One region of the Bacillus sp. ISL-39 genome, then DNA from elsewhere that is predicted to be linked to it. Evidence: riboswitches for the same ligand, from Rfam matches in the RefSeq annotation. Region 1 holds a riboswitch; the other holds the start of a gene.
What was found. Region 1 has a riboswitch for cyclic di-AMP ahead of J7E37_RS20515 (TrkH family potassium uptake protein). Riboswitches for the same ligand answer to the same signal wherever they lie in the genome.

Region 1 (9,422 bases):
TATGGATTATATTAGGCTGTTGACCATTTTCGTCCACAAAATCAATGCGAAGTGATTCAAATTCCCGATTTTTCAAATCGTCATTTCGTACAATGATTTCGGTATACTGACCGGCATCGACCTTATCAATAAAAAGAGTGCTGCCTGCATATTCAATTGTCTGCGGAAATGTCTGATTTCCGCTAAGTTCGATGGTTTTATGATCTACAATCGATAAATAGATCGAGTCTAATTGGACTCTGAAATCTTTAACTTTCTCACCATAAAGCGGGTCAAAATAGGCTTGGAAACCAGTCCAGGCACTGTCCAGCTGGAAATCCATAAAGTGGCTTCCAAATCGTTCCGCCTCCACTTTTTTATTATTCACTTCCAGCGATTTAAAATTGAGGAAATCAATCCGCTTCTCCAGCTTTTCTGTATTGATGCCAAATTGTAAAAGAGTGGCGGTTGGTGCAACAATCAACTTTTCCAGTCTGACGGCGACTCCCTCGAGTTCTCTTTGTTCATTGATTTCATATTCCATAGAAGGCTGTTTGGTTACCGGGAACTCGAAGCTCCACTCTCCTGTTTTATAATCACCGGACGTAAAGCCGAATGACAGGGAAGCATCGTCTGCCAATCTTTGAAGCTTTGTAATCCTCAATTCGATGTCGCCCTGGTCCTCTTCTAGCGGCCTCAGCGCCACCTTCCCGTAGAACACATTTTTCTCTTCCTTGTTCATCTCCGCCTCGATATCAGGAATTGAATAGCGCGGATAGGTTTCGCGTTTCATAATGTCAAATTCATTCACGACTGCCAGTCCATCCTCAAAGGTCATGAAATATTGCTTGTCTTCCTCCATATCATGAATTTCATAGAAAACAAGCGTCTGAATATCATCTGCAACCACTCCTTTGATCTTCACCTTAACCCCATCGCTTTCCGCTTCCAGATTCAGCCTCTGGCCAAAGCCCTCCTGGAGAAATTCGCGTAAATGCACGTGATCTTCCGTCCATGCATAATAGACCTTTGGAAACGCACCGGTAATGAAGCCAACCGCCACTATGAAGGCAAAGGCACTCGCAAAACCAAGCGCCCATTTTTTGCGGATTTTAAACTTCTGCTGTCTATGTTCCTTCTGATCTGACAGTCTCTTTTTGACGTTTTCCATTAATTGAGGGGGCACATTCGGGTCATTATCTCCCTCAACATGATTCAGCCTAGTCATCGCGACTTCCTGAAAACTCGCCAAATCCTCCTGACAATCCCGACAATTATAAAGATGAATCTCAAAATCAATCTTAGCCGGACGTTCCATCGTTTTTTCCAGGTAATCGATATAATGCTTCTGAAACTGCTCACAGCCATGATAGTCAGACCCATCTGATTGTTTTCTGACTGACTGAATCCCTGAGAACAACAATTGCTTTATTTTTCCGACCGAAACATCGAGGATTTGAGCAGTCTCCTCCAGGGTGAAACCTGTTACATATGTAAGGATTAGCGCCTCCTTTTCCAGCTGGTCCATTGCAGCAAATATTTCGCGGCGCGGGTCCTTTTCCTCTGAACCTTGCAATCTAGAAAAATCGCGAATGTTTTGAATGAAAATGGAAGTGACCCACATCTTGAACGACGAATCCCCTTTATACCGGGGAAAATCCTTATGCATCTTCAGAATCGACTGGTAAAAAAGTTCCTCCATCTGCTGCTGATTTTGAACATAATACCAGCCGAAACGATAGAAATATTCCTTATGCCCATCAAACCAATCCGCGACAGATTCAATGCCATTCTCTTGAATCGCCCCAATCGAGATTGGCTCCATTTTTTCCAGGATCATCTTTGACTTTCCCCCTTGTCTCACACAATCACAAATTTCATTGCTTCAAATAAAACTACTGATTACGATAAATCAATTCATGGTCGACAAAGATCCTGCATCCTACTGTTACAGCACCGCCAAGACTAACCTTAATTTTCTGGTTAGCACTTTCATTATTTCTGATGACCCCATATAAAGTGGCCCGGTCAAAGGCAAACCCAAGATTCTGGTCCTGTAATTCGCCGTCTACAAACAGCTTTTCCCCATTAAACCAGGTATTCTCCACAAGAATATGATGACCTTTGTATGTAACCTTAAATACTTTCTTCATTCCCATCCTCCTATCCCTTTTTATATATACGGACAGGGACTCTGGAAGTTCCATGAAAAATTGGATGCACTTGGGTCTGTTGCTGTCATTTTGAACTGGAAAAAATCAGCGAAAATTTCCAAGTCACCAATAAAAATAAATTTTCGCCAGTAAACAGATACTATCCTGTTAAAATTCCGAATCAAACCTGCTCATTTGCAGGCAAATGACGTTGCATCAGGCCTTTTTTTCAGCTTATCTTTCCTCCAACGATACCACAAAATGGAAGACAGAGACATAGGAACTATAGAGGCATCTTTCGGAATTTCAGCAACGCATACATAAAAAAACAGCCGGGATCATGAATCCTGGCTGCCCTGTGCCCTTCGATTTCTATTTTATCAGGTCAGGACCGTTCCTCTGTTTCATGCAATGCCCTGAAACAAACAAACGGTCCCTTCTTGGAAAAGAAGCTATGGAAGGAGTTTTTCTTCTTTTCCATTTCCCTGCTGCTAAAGGAGGTTCCTGAATGAAGATTACGGAGGCTACTATACAGTATGTCAAAGAGTCTGAATGGCTAGGGCTTCTAACCATTGCTTAACAACATTTATGCCAGCCAACTGTACAGGTATTCTTGACGTGGTCTAAGTTTTTGGTTCTTGCAGCCAGGATAATCGATAGACCTTCTACCCCGCTGATATTTGACGAATAAAAAGATTTTTCGTTCTAGTCTGTATATCCGCCCTCCCATTCCCATTATCCATACATACATTATAACTAAGTTAATCAGGAGGGAGGTTTTACAATGTCTGGTGGTGCTGGATATGGTTCAGGATTTGCATTGCTCGTTGTTCTGTTCATCTTGCTGATCATCGTTGGAGCTTCGTATGTTGGCGGTGGATACGGCGGCGGCGGCTTTGGTTGGTAATCCCTTCACAGATTTCTAGACGAAGGAGGGATTTCCATGTGCTGTGGCGGCGGTTATGGCTATGGTGGTTATAGCTACGGAAACAGCTTTGTTTGAATAGTAGTGCTGTTCATCCTTCTTATCATTGTAGGAGCCGCATACTGTTAAGACATTCTTGAAGCATGGGTACATCCTATGCTTCATTATTTGTTTTCTATCCCAGTTTCACTATAGAACGAACTATCAGGAAGACCGAATATTCATTTCAAAAGAGTACCGCTGTTAACCAGTGGAGTCGACCACCCTAAACAAAAAAAAGAGCATTGGGCAAATTTATTCACCCAATACTTCCTGGAGCCCTATCCAACAATCAATCTCTCTTTCGGATAATGGCATTTTGGTTCTAGTTTTCCGCGGTTGAACAGGAAGATGAATGATAGAATGCCTATTCTTCCTATGAACATCAAGGAAATAATGACGACTTTCCCTCCCGTACTTAGTTCAGGAGTGATTCCCATTGACAACCCGGTCGTCCCGAATGCCGAACTGACCTCGAACATGATTTCCATCATCGTGAAACTTTCGGTCGCGTTCAATATGACCACCGCCGCAAAACAGAGCAGCATCGCTAAAAAACTGACCACAACAGATTTACGGACATCCTCCTCATACACCTCACGCCCAAACACCTTAATCGCATTATGCCCTTTTGCAAAGTTGATGATCAGCAATATGACCACAGCAAAAGTAGTCGTCCTTATGCCTCCGCCAACGGAACTTGGGGAAGCTCCGATAAACATCAAAAAGCAAAGAAGCAGTAAGGTAGAATTAGAGAAATCACTCACATTCATCGTAGCAAGCCCGCCGTTCCTTGTTGAAGAAGACTGGAACCAGGCATAAAAGAACGATTCATGCCAGTTATAACCCTTGAAAAAATGATTAAATTCAAAGAGCAGGATGGCGAATGTACCGAAAAACATAAGCGCAAAAAAGGTTACTGTAGTCAACTTCGTATACAACGAAAAATGGCCTCTACGCTTCTTTTTTCGATTAATGATAAATTCCTTTACCTCAATTAGTACAGGGAATCCAATCGCCCCTAAGGTTAATAGAATAATGTTCACGAATTGCACGAAATAATCATGCGCAAAAGGAATCAGCGAACTCCCTGTAATATCAAAGCCAGCGTTCGTCGTTGCACTTACCGCCGCAAATAATCCCTGTAGATAAGCTTCTTGCCATGTCGGGAAATACCCAAGAAAATACGTTCCTAATATAAGAGCCCCCACCGCCTCAATCAAGAGGATGATGGCCAATATTTGCCTCATTAGCTTGACCAGGCCTGCCATTTGAGACTGATTTTGGTCGGTCATGATTAACTGCCGATCTTTTAGACCGATCTTCTTTCGCAGCAACAGCCAGAAAAACGTACCAAGCGTCATGATCCCAATCCCGCCAAACTGAAGGATGAACATTAGTATGAAAACGCCCGGTGTACTGAAGGTATCCGATGTCGATACAACCGTCAGACCTGTTACACTAACAGCACTGACTGCTGTAAATAATACATCAATGAATGTCCAGCTTACCCCAGGCTTGAGAGCAATCGGGAGACTGAGGAGCGACGCTGAAATAAATACAGCAATCACATAAAACAATACAATGATTTGCGCCGGTTTCAACCAGTTCCTTTTTAAAATTTTCGCCAAGAATACCCCTTCTTACTTTGCAGATTAGTTTTCTAATTAAATACAAAAAGACCACACTTAACAAGAATGGTCAATGCAGCATCATCAACCCTTCTCTCTTCACGGCTTACGGAGTTAGCTGTCGGATTAGGGATTGAGAGTATCCCCTTTTAGCTGCATTCGCTAAAATTCACCCCAAGATAAAGTAGCTTTATCGAAATTGGTTCCCCCGCTCAAAAGATTCAGCAAAAAGGCCATCATTAAAATTGATAAGTATAAAGTACTCCTATAGCTTAATAGTGTCAATCTCTTTTTTAAAAACTGAAGGGGACACTTGCTTTCAATTAGGCAAGAAAAAGCAAGGCAATGTTCCATGAAATGTTTATCAGTTCTTCTCCAGATGAGCCCCGCTACCTTTTATTTATGCGGATACAAGTACATGTTCGAAAAGCAATTATCAATGTGAAAACAGCCTTTTAAAAAGATTATTACCTTGAGTACCTCTCTTGAACACAGCACACTCATATTTCATCTAAATGGGGAAATAATAGCGGGGAGGTGAAAATATGGATAAAGAAAAAATACAGCTTACTTCTTCTGAAATAGGAACCTTGTGGGGCGAATATGTAAACGGAACAATGATCGACGCGGTAAATAGATATATGTTCACCATTATTGAAGATGAAGCGATAAAGACCATTTTTGAGGATGCCATTTCGACGTTTGATCGGCAAAAGAAACAAATGGTTACATTTTTAGAGAACGAAGGGTTTCCGGTTCCCGTAGGATTTAGTGAAGAGGATATAAATAAAGGTGCAAAAAGATTGTTCTCCGACATTTTTTGTTTGAATTATTTACATATCATGACACTGCATGGTTTGATTGGGCATGTCACCGCTTTAGGCGTTTCAGTCAGAAAAGATTTACGGGATTTTTACGATTCAAGTGATAACGACGGAAAAAAAATGTACCACCAGACCATTGAACTATTACTTGAGAAAGGCAGTTTTCAAAGAGATCCTTTATTTTATCCTGCCAAAAACCCTGAATTTATTGAGAGCAAAGATTTTACAGATGGGATTTTCGGAAAAGGCAGAAATTTATCTGCCACAGAAATTATCAGTATTTCCTTCAACCTAAAAAAGAGTATTATGGCTAAAACTCTGTCTATTGCTTTCAGTCAAGTTGCCAACTCAAAAGAATTGAGAAAGTTTTTTTCAGATTCAGAAAAGACAGCTGATCAACAAATACAAGCTTTTTCCAAAATCATGCACGATGATAAATTGCCAACTCCACGGTCATGGGAAACAGAAGTCACAACATCAACGGACTCTCCTTTTTCAGACAAGCTGATGATGTACCATACCGGATTCTTGTTCCAGGCTGCCCAAGTTTACCACGGAACAGGTTTGGCATCCGCCATGCGGACGGACCTTATCACTATGTATGAAAGCATTATTCTCAAAAATTTAATAGTGACAAAGAAATGGTTCGATATTATGGAAAAAAATAAATGGCTGGAACAACCCCCGCTTGCTCCCAATCGGAAAGAACTCGCAAATGGAAACGAATAGCTTCAATGTCCCTCCGCATATGGAGGGACATTTTTATTAAGGTTACTGCTTTCTTTTATGTATAAAACGCAAATAAAACAAAAAGATAGCAATCAGTACCATGGCATAAAACGACCCAGAACAGTACCAAACATTCTTCAATTCTGTCCAAAAACTCATTCCGCCCTGGTCAGGAGGCAACAGAGAATAAACCGATACTTCCAAATAGAATAGAGCAAGGAAAAATAAGAATAAAGGAACAGATATAATCCAAACAAAACGATTGCGATTAAATTTCATCAAATGCCTCCTTATTTTTCTGCACTTGGCAACTGGGCACTTGTAATGACCGCCAGCTTTTTTCCCCGCTTTATTGAAGTTCAACACAAAAAGGTATATTCCTCCAAATTAATTTAAATGAGGGCATTTACTAAACCAGTTGAGCTCCCGTTACAATTTTCATTTTACCATCTAATTTCAGTGTTTACCTCCTGGCATCCCCTGTTTCAACTTTAGTTAACCACTCAAAAAAAACGCCAAGAGCATCACAAGCTCTCAGCGCATCCACTATAATATCCTCTTCCTAAAAACCAACACAAATAACAGGCTGACTGAGATCAGTACTAGAATTATATAAATAAACTGAGAGTAAACATCTATATACTTAACAATATCCTCCCAGGAAGCTCCGACAGTTGCACCCAAGTAAACGAGAATTGAATTCCAAATGAATGTTCCAATTGTGGTGAACAGCAGGAATGTCCTAAATCGCATTTTTGATATTCCCGCAGGAATGGAAATGAGACTCCGAAGCAATGGAATGACACGGCAGAATAAAACGGTCCATGCCCCATATCGATCAAACCAGGAATCCGCCTTGTAAATATCAGTTTTAGTAACACGGAGAAGGTGCCCCCATTTATCAACAATTCTCTCCAACTTTTCCACGCCCATCTGCAGCCCTAATCCATATAGCAAAACAGCCCCCAACAGTGAGCCCACGGTGGAAGAAAGGATAACGCCTGTAATGCTAAGGTCTGTTGAAGCAGTCATAAATCCAGCAAAAGTTAAAATAACTTCGGATGGTATTGGAGGAAAGATGTTTTCAAGCGCAATCAGAAACATTACACCTGCATAGCCAAATTCCTCCATTATCCCAATTAACCACTTTTCCATGTCATTCTCCTTAAGTTTAATGGTCAATCAAATAAAGAAAAAACCCTTACCATATAACTGGCAAAGGTTTTTCAAACAAAAAAGACCTTTACCGCTAAGATGGTAAAGGTCTTGCTAACAACAATAGTTGCCAACAAAGCCGAGAGTCAGGAACTCCGTAATGACGACCTTGTTGTAAAAGCTACTCCCCTTTAGGAGTATTCAATTATTAAGTAAATATTAAATGCGTATGCAAAGCTTGTCAACAAATACTTGGGAGCCCCCGGACGTTTCCTCCGCCTGATTTTATAAGCCTCCATCTTGTGTAGCCTTTACTTCATCTTAGCCAGCTTATTGGTGATTTCCGCGATTTCCTTCTCGACCTCGTAAAGATTTTTCTGCATCCGGTCCCTGCGAGCTGTTAGTACACTAAGCTGTTCTTTCAATTCCTCTTTGGTTCCGCTCATTCCATCGCCCTCCATTGTCCGTTTTAAAGATAGGAATAGGACTTCCCCTGAATATTATGTACAGTTGACAGAGGCATAGTAATGAAAAGAACATTTGGAAAAAAACTCAAGAACGAACGACAAAGAACAAATAGGAAACCAGGACACCTAACCATTGGATCGTGGCGAATAAAAAGATCATTTCCGTGCTGTAGGTCGGGTCGCTTAACAGCATGATCATGAGGAACGGGATCATCATGATTGATAAAAAACCAGCCACAAACAAACTTTTCACTAAAATACTCACTTGATATTCGTCGTATTCCTTCGTCCTTTTTAAAAGAATAAACACGATAATCACAGCCGTCAATCCGATGATCAAGTAGCCAATGAATTTCATATTGCCTGTTTTTAAAAAGTCTGACCATCCGTTCCAAAAATCCGAGTCCAGCGTTCTGCCATGTGAAAGTATCCTGATGAATTCCATATGGCCAGCTGTGAAAATAAATATGAATGAATAGATAGCAGACATGAAACTAATGAAAAGGATATTGATGGCAGGGTGTTTCAGTATACTCACTTTCGCTCACTCTCCTCAAACTCAAATAATTCCTCAATGCTCATATTGAAAAATTTCGCTAAATCATAGGCCAGCCAAATCGAAGGATCGAATTTATTTTTTTCAATCGCATTGATGGCCTGCCGTGACACATTCACCTTCTGGCCAAGCTGCGCTTGCGTTAGGCCAAATTGCTCTCTCAATTTTTTGACTTTATTTTTCAAGCTGGATTCCTCTTCTCATGTAAAGTTAACCTTACATATAAGTTACAAGCATTTCCACTTGGTGTCAAGTTAACCTTACATTCAACTTTTAAAAAAATGCTCTTCTATAATCGAAAAGCATCTGCGTAAATGATAACAACCGCCAATATAGCAGCCACTTCCTTTTCTTCATTCGGTCTCCTCCGAATCCAACACAAAATTCTTAATGATGTCTGGGTTGTATTTAATTTTCACGAACGCTTCTTGGCCTGCCCCATCCGTTTTTTCATTCCTAAACATCATAATAATCGCGTCACCCTTTTGCTCCACATCGACTTTGCTGAACTTACTCGAATGAGCATAAAGGATATGGCGGCCTTTGTCTTCATCAATGAATTCGTATGTCCTCGTCGCGGTTTGGTCAGGTTCGTGCAGCCACCTTAGCACTTCATCCCGGTCTTCCTCTTCAATCGAATTCATCTCATAAGAAAATATAAAATCTTTCGGGGCCTCCGGAGTTATAGTTTCACAGCCAGCTAAGATCAAACTGAGTAAAAGAATAATTAACACCCTGGATTTCATACCATTCCCCTTTCAGTTTTAATATAAATCATGATTCTTCCTAGGAATTATTTTCAAAAAACCTGCTATACATAAAGCCCCTATTGTTTTTACAATGCTGTTCCCAACTAGAGAATCTTCAACAGTTATCCCGATAAAGAGACATCCTACCAGCAACAAAATGAAACTCATAAGCCCTCTCATATTACCCCCCATTACTGTGAGCACGCTCTTATTAC
Region 2 (9,422 bases), on a different contig from region 1:
AGGGATCCTGCGATGACATAGGCAGGGTGGACTTTGAATTTTTCCATCAGGATGAAGCTGATTCCGCCAATCAGAATGGTATGCATCAGCCCGACCCCCTCATAGGAAGAGAAAAAGAAATCATAGGTCATGACTCCTAAAAGGACGGCAATGACAGGGCGGACGACGATTGTCAGCCTTTTGACACGGGGTGAATCTTTAAACTTCATTAACAAACCGAGCAAGCTGATCATCAGGATTAGGGATGGTGCTACCGTGGCAAATACCCCAACTATAGCTCCGAGGATTCCTCCTTCTGCATATCCGATATACCCAGCCATCTTGGTAGCAATCGGGCCAGGCAGGGCGTTCCCCATTGCCAGCACCTCACTGAATTCATTGACTGACATCCAACCATATCGGTCAACGACTTCATTTTCGATTAATGGAATGGAGGCAGGGCCGCCGCCGTATCCTAAAATCCCTGGAATAAAAAAGGCCAAAAATATATGGAAATAAATCACTGCTGCTCCCCTCCTGTTTGTTTATTTTCAGATGTTGCAGGGTCTTTTTTCAGCAAGGCACCGAGCAGCAAGACAAAAATTAAAATAGCGGGATGCAGATTCAAGAATTGAAGAAGAACCAGGCTGCCAATAAGCGCCACAGCTGTCCACGCCCAACCAAGGTTTGATTTACCTGACTTCTTGATAAAATCCCATGTCAGGACAGCAAGCATGACGGCAACAACTGGAACAACAGCCTCTGCCATTCCTTTCACCCAAGGCTCATCTTTGTATGAGTTCAGACCGGTCAGCAGCAGGATCATCAGGATAATTGCTGGAATCATCGTTGCTGCAAGGGCATTGATCATACCAAGGTATCCCCCTACTCGATAGCCAATGTAGCCCGCCATTTTTGTGGCAATCGGACCCGGCAGCGCATTTCCCAAAGCAAGAACATCACCGAATTCATCAGAATCCATCCATTTATATTTTTCAACCACTTCCTTATGTACAAGCGGAATCGAAGACGGGCCGCCGCCATATCCAAGGATTCCCACGCGAAAAAATGCTAAGAATAAATCTCTTTGCTTCAAAACTTCACCTTCTAATCTATTATTGATGCAACTAATCGTATCCTTATGAAATGAAATCAAATCCAGCCTCAAAAGTGTACCGTTCCAGGAACAGCAATCTATTCAATCTATACTTATATCTTGTATTTAATTATAGACTCATATAATCAATACTGCATGTCAAATTCAAGTAATTTTACCGTGTGGGCCTATTTCATCGTAATTTTCGCCATTCAGGTGTCTCAAATTCTCCCCGCCACGCAAGGTATTGACGAATTATTAATTATCCCTGCCAATTTTTGATCAATTCGGCAAACTCCACGAATATTTCGACCCAGCAGCATTTCTGCAGTTTCGGCTGCATATAGCTCTTCATATAAGGCTCTTTTCTCATACTTTGTTGCTATTGACTACCAAATATGATTGAATGACCTATTTTTCCTCGCAAAGTAGACTCTTTTGTGAGGTAAAGAGCACGCAAACTTATTACCGATCCTTATATTACGTTAAAATCGGCTTTAGGATTTTAACAACAATCTTTACGAAAAAAAGTACCACAGGCCCTAAGGCTATGATACTCATCTTATTATCTATTAAACTTAAAAACTGAAACGGATACATTCAACTCATTTGTCAGCTTCCTCAGGTCTGTCACCTTTTTCGAAAGGTTGCCGAATGCAGATAATTGTTCCGTTGTGGATGCGGAGATTTCTTCGCTTCCAGCGGCTGTTTCCTCTACGACCGCACTGATCGATTCAACATTATGCAGAACCCTGGCTCCCAATTCCTTCGAAGCTTCCATACCTTTGACAAGCTGAGTAACTTTCTCTGAGATGCCGCTTACCTTCGATTCAATATTCACAAAAGCAGACATTGTCAGGCTCATTGATTCCATCTGCTCTTCTGCGATTGCTCCGCCTTTGTTTACCGCTTCTCCGATTCCTTCAAGTCCAGTCTTTAGGAGATTGACCATATCAAAGATTTGTGTTGTGGCTCTGTTGGATTCTTCAGCCAGCTTCCTGACCTCTGAGGCAACGACTGCAAATCCTTTTCCGGCTTCTCCTGCCCTTGCTGCTTCAATCGCCGCATTCAATGCCAGCAGATTGGTCTGATCCGCGATGGCTGAAACAGTTTGGGCCATATCCTGGATTTTTGCCGCATAGCCTGCAAACTGATCAGTCGCTGCCTGGATTGAAGCAGAGGCTTCTTTGTTTTCGGTAATTAAGACTTTTTGCCCCTCGATCGCTTTTCTGCCTGCGCTGATTGCTTCCACCGCTTCCTGGCTATACGAGGAAGATTCCTGGGTGTAATCGAGGTTCAGCATGATTTCCTTATCCATTTCATCAATCAGCTCGACTGATTGCTGAAGATCTTCCGAGACAGTCTGGGCACCTGCAGAAAGCTCATCCGTTGATATAGCCACTTGGTTGGAGATTTCCGTCAGCGCGATATTTTCCTGCTCGATTTCTCCTGCGAAATCTTCCACTTCCTTGCTTGCCATGTTCACTTTTTGCAGCAGGGATGTCAATTGGGCTGCCATCATTTCAAAAGACTCGTTCAAGGTTCCAAGCTCATCCCTGTGTTTGTAAGGAACTTTTTCGATCATCAAGTTTCCTCTGGCGATTTCCTGGGCATTGAAGGCAATCTGCTTCAGCGGCCTGGTGATTGAGCTGGTAAGCCTGATTCCAATACCACCAGCAACAATCACAAGCAAGATGCTGCCGATGACAGCCGCCAAGATGATGAATTGGATCTGGTTCTTCAAATCCTCCTGCAGAAAATTATAGTATTCATTGACCTGGATATTCAATAGGTGCAAATCGTTCAGGATTCCTTCACTGCGCAGTGACTGACGCTTAACTTCAGCACTTACCTTGTCCTCAAGAGCTTGTTTAGCTTCAGACTCCAGGGTGCTGAACTTTCCAAGTGCCTTTTCCAGCACGAATTTGCTGTTCTCCTGCTGTATCACTTCTTTTGCCTGAGCAAAAGTCTGCGAGGTCTTCTCCATTTTCACCAAAGCATCCTGCTTGTTGCCTTCTGTTGGATTGAAGGAAAAATTGCTTAGCGATTGCTTTACGGCCGATGTTTCAGCCTGAAGATTCTGGACCGTCAGCAGTACCTGGACATAGTCCTGATTAGATGCCTGGACCATCAGCATCCTGTAAATGATGAAAGAAATCATCACAATCGATAAGCCAATGGCTAGCAATAAGTTCAATAGTAATTTCTTCTTGATTGTCATCTTGGTTCCCCCAGTTGCAGCTGTTAATCTAGCTGGATTGAAACTTCATTTGTTGATAATTGTTCTTCCAGGTCTTTTAATTTCTTGTCCTGTTCTGGTGTCAGTTTGATCACACGAATCGGTGCTAGCCCGATTCCTTTCTCATTTATGCCCAGCTCGATTTGCCTGGATTCGAGTTTCTTTTCGGACTGGAATTCCTTTACTACTTCGTATAGAGCGATATCCACATTTTTCAGCATGGAGGTAATGATTGCTTTTTCGGCAAAAAAGTATTGGTCGCTATCCACACCAATCGCGAATTTTTCCCTCGCTTGCGCTTCCTTCAGCACACCTACTCCGGTAAAACCAGCCGCAGCATAGAGGACATCCGCACCCTCATCAATCATTCCGGAAGCAATCTTCCCTCCAAGCTCTGCATTGCCAAAGTCATTTGCGTATTCAACCTTAACCTCGGCTTCTGGATTCACAGATTTTACTCCCTGCTCAAATCCCACCTTAAACTTGTGGATCAGTGGGACATCAGCTCCGCCAACAAATCCAACGATATTTGATTTTGAGACCATTCCTGCTACGGCACCGGCCAGGAAACTTCCCTGTTCTTCTTTAAAAGTAATCGATGTGATGTTGTCCATCTCTGATACCGAATCGACAAGAACAAATTGTTGGTCAGGATATTTTTTCGCCACCTTTTCAAGGTCTTCAAGAACCATGAAGCCAAGACCGATGACAAGGTCATTTCCCTCTTCAACCAACTCCGTGAATCCTTTCTCATAGCTTCCTGCTTCCTGCAACTCCCGATAATCAAAAAGAATATCAAGTTCGTCCCGTGCCTTTGTCAGGCCGGCAAACGCCGCATCACTAAAAGATTGGTCACCTAGTCCGACGTCAGACAACATAATGCCAATCTTTACCCTTTCTTTTGCGTTCAACTCGGTAGTGGTGCATCCAGCAAGCCCTCCTGCGAGTAGTGTCACGATTATAAGCACAAACATGATTCGTTTCATCTTGGTGTCCTGCTCCCTTTTCAGTTAAATTTATATCTTATTCATCGACCATTGCTAATTATTGTTTATGCCAAAAAATAAAGTCTATCTTTTATCAATTTTCTAAAAAATATAAAAGCAGGCTGTGATTACCCAGCCTGCTTCGATTACATTATTTAATTTTCGTAAACCTGTTCAAATCGCCATTCTCGCCTAATACAATCAGGATATCCTCTGCTCTAAGCGTTTTCTCTGGATCTGGAGAGATGTCGACCTTGTTAGCGGTCTTCACGCCGATAACCGTGATATTATATTTGGCACGCAAATTAATTTCAATCAGGTTCTTCCCTGCCATGCTCATCGGAAGTTTGATTTCCTCGATACTATAGTCATCCGATAGCTCGATAAAGTTCAGTACATTGGGTGAAGCCATCAGCTGGTGGGCAACTCTCTCCCCCATATCCCGTTCCGGGAAGATGACTTTGTCCGCGCCAACCTTGAACAGTACCTGCGCATGGTGTTTGTTAAGGGCTTTGGCAACGACATTGGCAACACCCATTTCTTTTAAAATAAGGACGGTAAGAATACTTGCCTGGATGTCGTCACCGATTGCCACGATGACGGTATCAAAGTTCCTGATTCCTACTGCCTTTAACGTCTGCTCGTCCGTTGAGTCGCCGATTACCGCATGGGTAACAAACTCCTTATAGTCCTCGATATGCTGTTCACTTTTATCAATCGCAAGAACCTCATGTCCTTCATGATAAAAAGTGGTCGCTACACTGGACCCGAAACGTCCCATTCCAATTACTGCGAACTGCTTTGCCATAATAATATCCTCCTACCCAATCATCACTTTTCCAGCTGGATATCGATAATGATCCTCTTTTCTTTTTTTCGTAACTGCAAAAGCCAGTGTCAGCGGACCAACCCGGCCAGCGAACATCGTAATCGTTATTAATATTTTTCCGTATGGTGACAGCTCAGGGGTCAGGCCCATTGAAAGCCCTACTGTTGAAAAGGCTGAAACTGCCTCAAAGAATATCATCAAAAAATCTTTACCTGGTTCAGTGACAGTCAACACCATTGTAACCAATCCTATTAAAAAAAGTGAAATCATTGTAATCGTCAACGACTTGGAGACAATGCTTAGGTCCATTCTTCTGCCAAAGAATGTGATATCCTCCCTGCCGCGAATTTGTGATCTGACTGCACCAATCAGGACTGCAAAGGTGGTGGTCTTGATTCCTCCGCCCGTAGAACCCGGCGAAGCGCCAATGAACATCAGGAAGATGATCAAAAATAAGGTCGACTGTTTCAAGTCAGGGATATTTAATGTATTGGATCCAGCTGTCCTAGGTGTGACAGCCTGGTAAAGCGCTCCGAATATTTTACCAGTCATCGTCATCGGCTTCAAGGTGGAAGGATTGTTAAATTCCAGGATAAAAATCAGGACAGCTCCTCCAAACACCAAAACAGCTGATAATGCCAAAACGACTTTTGAATGCAGGGAAAGCCTTTTAGTCCTGCGATAGTCAAAAAGCTCATTCATGACAATGAATCCAATCCCGCCCAAACTGATAAGAGTGACCATGGTAAGATTGACGACCGGGTCTTCAGCATATGCAGTGAGCCCATTGAATCCACCCATCAAATCAAATCCAGCATTATTAAAGTTCGATACGGCATGAAAAAAACCGAAATAAATCGCTTTGCCCGCAACCATCTCCTGTGAAAACCTTAGAGTAAGGATGATTCCGCCAGCGATTTCGACTGCCGCTGTAAAAAGGAATATTCGTTTGACAAGTCTGACAATCCCTTCAACCGTCGCGTTATTCAATGACTCCTGGATGATCAGTCTTTCTTTAAAGGAAATTCTTTTCCCTAAAATAAATGCAAGCAAAGTGGCGAAACTCATGAACCCCAGTCCGCCGACCTGGATCATCGACAGGATGACCATTTCCCCAAACCGCGTAAAGGTATCGCCTGTGTCCACGACGACAAGGCCTGTTACACAGGTTGCTGAAGTTGCCGTAAATAACGCATCTAAAAGAGGAAGTCCTTTGCCATCGACTGTTGAAGATGGCAATGACAGCAACACTGTCCCAAACAAAATAATGGCTCCAAATCCAAAAACAAGTACTTTCGGCGGATCCATCCTGAAAAACAAATTCCTCCTCATGATCCTTCCTTCTTTCCTTAGTATGAGGAAACCATGCGTCTAATATTTCTTTGCAGGGACTTTGTTCAAACTGGAATTTTCAAATAGCCGGCATATCTAAAATACAGCAAAACAAAAAAGCCCACAGAGGCTAAAAGATAGCAGCCTTGTGGACTTTGAACAAACCTGTCACACAAGCTTCATCTTCCTCATCTGCAACGCTTACGGAGTTAGCTGTCGGATTAGGGCTCAGAATAGCCCCGCCTATCATTCAGGCCTCACCCCAAGTGGATTGCATCCACAAAGTTGGTTCCCCCGCTCCAATTGGATTCAGCGATTTAGAAATATGAAACTCATTTAATTTTTGTATAGAAATCTGAAACTGTTGTAATCATACTCCTCCCATATTCTACTTGTAAACAAGAACAGAACGCCAAAAATGACCCTTTTTATTCAATTTAAAGCATTATTTATACCAAATCACAGCCTTTCTCACTAAATCATCGTTTTGCTTCATTTTTTAATTCTGTAATAATGCGTGCCATTCCTACTCCCGGACTAAGCGGTTTATAGTGATTCATTTTAAGGTAAATAATAGGGTTGATAAAATACTTATTTCTGTGAATAGATTTTGGGGAGGTTAATCCTGGATGAAAGCCATGATTATTTTGAATCCATCTTCAGGAAAAGAAAAAGCGGCTGACTACGCTGAAAAAGTAGAGGAAACCTTAAGAAATCAGTACAATGATATAGATATTCGAAGAACCGAAAAAGAAGGCGATGCTGCTGCATTTGCTACCGAAGCCTGCGTTGCTTTATACGATGCTGTCATTGCCATGGGCGGGGACGGGACAATCAACGAGGCGATAAATGGACTGGCTGAACAAGCCCACAGGCCTGCTCTCGGCATCATCCCACTTGGTACGGTCAATGATTTTGCCAGGGCTCTCAACATTCCGCTGGACCCCTATGAAGCTATTTCTATTCTGGATGGGCAAAACCTCCGGCCAGTAGATATAGGCAAAATCAATGAACATTACTTCGCCAATGTCATAGCAGTCGGTGCGATTGCAGAAGCCTCTTATAGTGTGAGTCCTGAATTGAAAACAAGACTTGGTCCACTTGCTTATTTTATGGAAGGGGCGAAATCGTTCCTAAGTGGTGAGACAATCGAATTATGCGTTGAACACGATAGCGGGAAATGGGAAGGCCAAACTTTCCTGCTGATTGCTGCACTAACGAATTCTGTTGGCGGGTTTGAGGCCCTTGCCCCTAAAGCCAGCGTGAATGATGGAAAGTTTCATGCATTCATTATTAAAAAGATGTCTGTCCCGAAAATTGCTGCACTGATCCCATCCCTTATGAAGGGAGAATTGCAGGAAAGTGAAGAAGTAGAATATATACGAAGCTCCTTCCTTAATGTAACTTCCGGCAAACACCATGTGGTGAATATCGACGGTGAAGAAGGCGAGCCATTGCCATTTAAGGCGAGAGTGCTACAGAGCCATTTGGAAGTGTTTGTACCGATAATAAATGAATGAAGAATAAAAAACCTGAGCAAAGGAATTCCCTGCTCAGGTTTTTTTGGTTTATTTTACGCTTGAATTAAAGTTGTAGAAGAATTTAGCTGTAATTGAGCCATCTGCATTTTCTGTAATGCCAGTCACATGGATTCCAGAGTCAGCAGGTGTATCACTAAAGCCCTTCCAGAAGTAGTAAGAACCAGTGTGTACATTTCCGCTTACTGGAGTGATTTTGCTGCCAGTCTTGAAGAAGTCACCTGCATTACCGCGGTTAAGGTTCTTCTCAAGCTCATACAGGCCATCTGCCTGAAGGACTGACAATCCGTAGTGAGTGACTACATCACCATTGCTGGCAGTCTGTGACTGGTTGAACTGGAAGCGCTTGTTCATCCAGTTTTCTACGTTGTTCGGACGGAATCCGGCAGTCTGGTAAAGATTGATGACATTTTCATCTACATGCCATGCAAGCAACCCTTTAGAGTCTTTGCCCTGGCGGATTAATCCCTGGTTAAATCCATCCTGCTGGACGTTTTCGAACAGGAAGTATTCTGTTCCATTTGAGCCTGGAACTTCCATCTTCACAATCGCGTTGTCTGCGGATGCTTTGTTAACCGGAGGCAATGTGATTGTTTGTACTCCATCCTCTGGCTTAACTTCGACAGGATTTACCCATCCAAGGAAAATCTTTGAGAACGGATCAAAGTGTGTAGGCGAGTTTCCGCCATAAACAGCTGCATCTGGATAGCGCATCCATGATCCGCCTGCCATCATTGAATAGTTGCCAACACCCTCTGAAGTATAAACAGTGTCATAAAAATCAGGAAGGCCTAAAGCATGTCCAAATTCGTGTGCATATACCCCAGTTTGAGCAGGGAATGGACCCGTTTTCGCTTCTTCTTTATATGTCTTCGTTGCAGCGTCAAAACCTGCTACGTTGCCGCCGATTCCTGGCTGGATGTTGTAGTTGTTTACGAGTACGCCATCGTAAGTCATGTCTTCTTTAATCGTTCGGTCGATCCATGCTGACTGGCTGATCCCCTCATGCTGTGGAGCAGGCTTTCCAGTTTCATAGTATTTTCCATAGAATAATGCACTTAACAGGCTCCACTTGTGAGACCAGAATTGAGCAGGGTCACGGCTGAATTCCGCTCCAGTTCCTTCGTGTACGACGAAGATATTTGGTACTTCACCATTTTCTGCATACTGTGAGAAATCAACCTGGTCGTCCGCTGCCTTCAAAAGGTCACGAATGAACTCACCAGTATGTGCATCGCCGTTTTCGTTTCCAAGTACGTATTTACCGCTTTCTGCGTATTTACCTTCCTGATCTAAATAATAGGAAGCGCCCTTCGGCATTTCTACCCATACAAATTCAGTATCTTCTTTGCGGACAAGGTTGGTTTTTCCGTAGCTTGATTCCTTATAGGCATTTTGCATTGTACGATTTTTTGGTACATCT

Region 2: it holds a riboswitch for cyclic di-AMP, as region 1 does, so the genes downstream of both, J7E37_RS09520 (TrkH family potassium uptake protein) here and J7E37_RS20515 (TrkH family potassium uptake protein) in region 1, are expected to answer to the same signal.

The regions. Positions count from the first base shown of each region.
Region 1 is NZ_JAGGQM010000032.1:290-9,711, reverse strand. It holds gene J7E37_RS20535 (DUF4179 domain-containing protein) at 1-1,819, opposite strand, end outside; gene J7E37_RS20530 (hypothetical protein) at 1,875-2,132, opposite strand; gene J7E37_RS20525 (YjcZ family sporulation protein) at 2,917-3,039, shown strand; partial or broken gene J7E37_RS20520 (YjcZ family sporulation protein) at 3,094-3,186, shown strand; gene J7E37_RS20515 (TrkH family potassium uptake protein) at 3,378-4,727, opposite strand; cyclic di-AMP (ydaO/yuaA leader) riboswitch at 4,816-4,964, opposite strand; gene J7E37_RS20510 (DUF3231 family protein) at 5,273-6,280, shown strand; gene J7E37_RS20505 (hypothetical protein) at 6,323-6,559, opposite strand; gene J7E37_RS20500 (DedA family protein) at 6,827-7,435, opposite strand; gene J7E37_RS22375 (hypothetical protein) at 7,747-7,881, opposite strand; gene J7E37_RS20495 (hypothetical protein) at 7,988-8,440, opposite strand; gene J7E37_RS20490 (helix-turn-helix transcriptional regulator) at 8,437-8,643, opposite strand; gene J7E37_RS20485 (hypothetical protein) at 8,812-9,204, opposite strand; gene J7E37_RS20480 (hypothetical protein) at 9,399-9,422, opposite strand, start outside.
Region 2 is NZ_JAGGQM010000009.1:85,211-94,632, reverse strand. It holds gene J7E37_RS09545 (chromate transporter) at 1-503, opposite strand, end outside; gene J7E37_RS09540 (chromate transporter) at 500-1,075, opposite strand; gene J7E37_RS09535 (methyl-accepting chemotaxis protein) at 1,641-3,296, opposite strand; gene J7E37_RS09530 (BMP family lipoprotein) at 3,320-4,300, opposite strand; gene J7E37_RS09525 (potassium channel family protein) at 4,452-5,108, opposite strand; gene J7E37_RS09520 (TrkH family potassium uptake protein) at 5,121-6,461, opposite strand; cyclic di-AMP (ydaO/yuaA leader) riboswitch at 6,645-6,786, opposite strand; gene J7E37_RS09515 (diacylglycerol/lipid kinase family protein) at 7,091-7,981, shown strand; gene J7E37_RS09510 (M6 family metalloprotease domain-containing protein) at 8,030-9,422, opposite strand, start outside.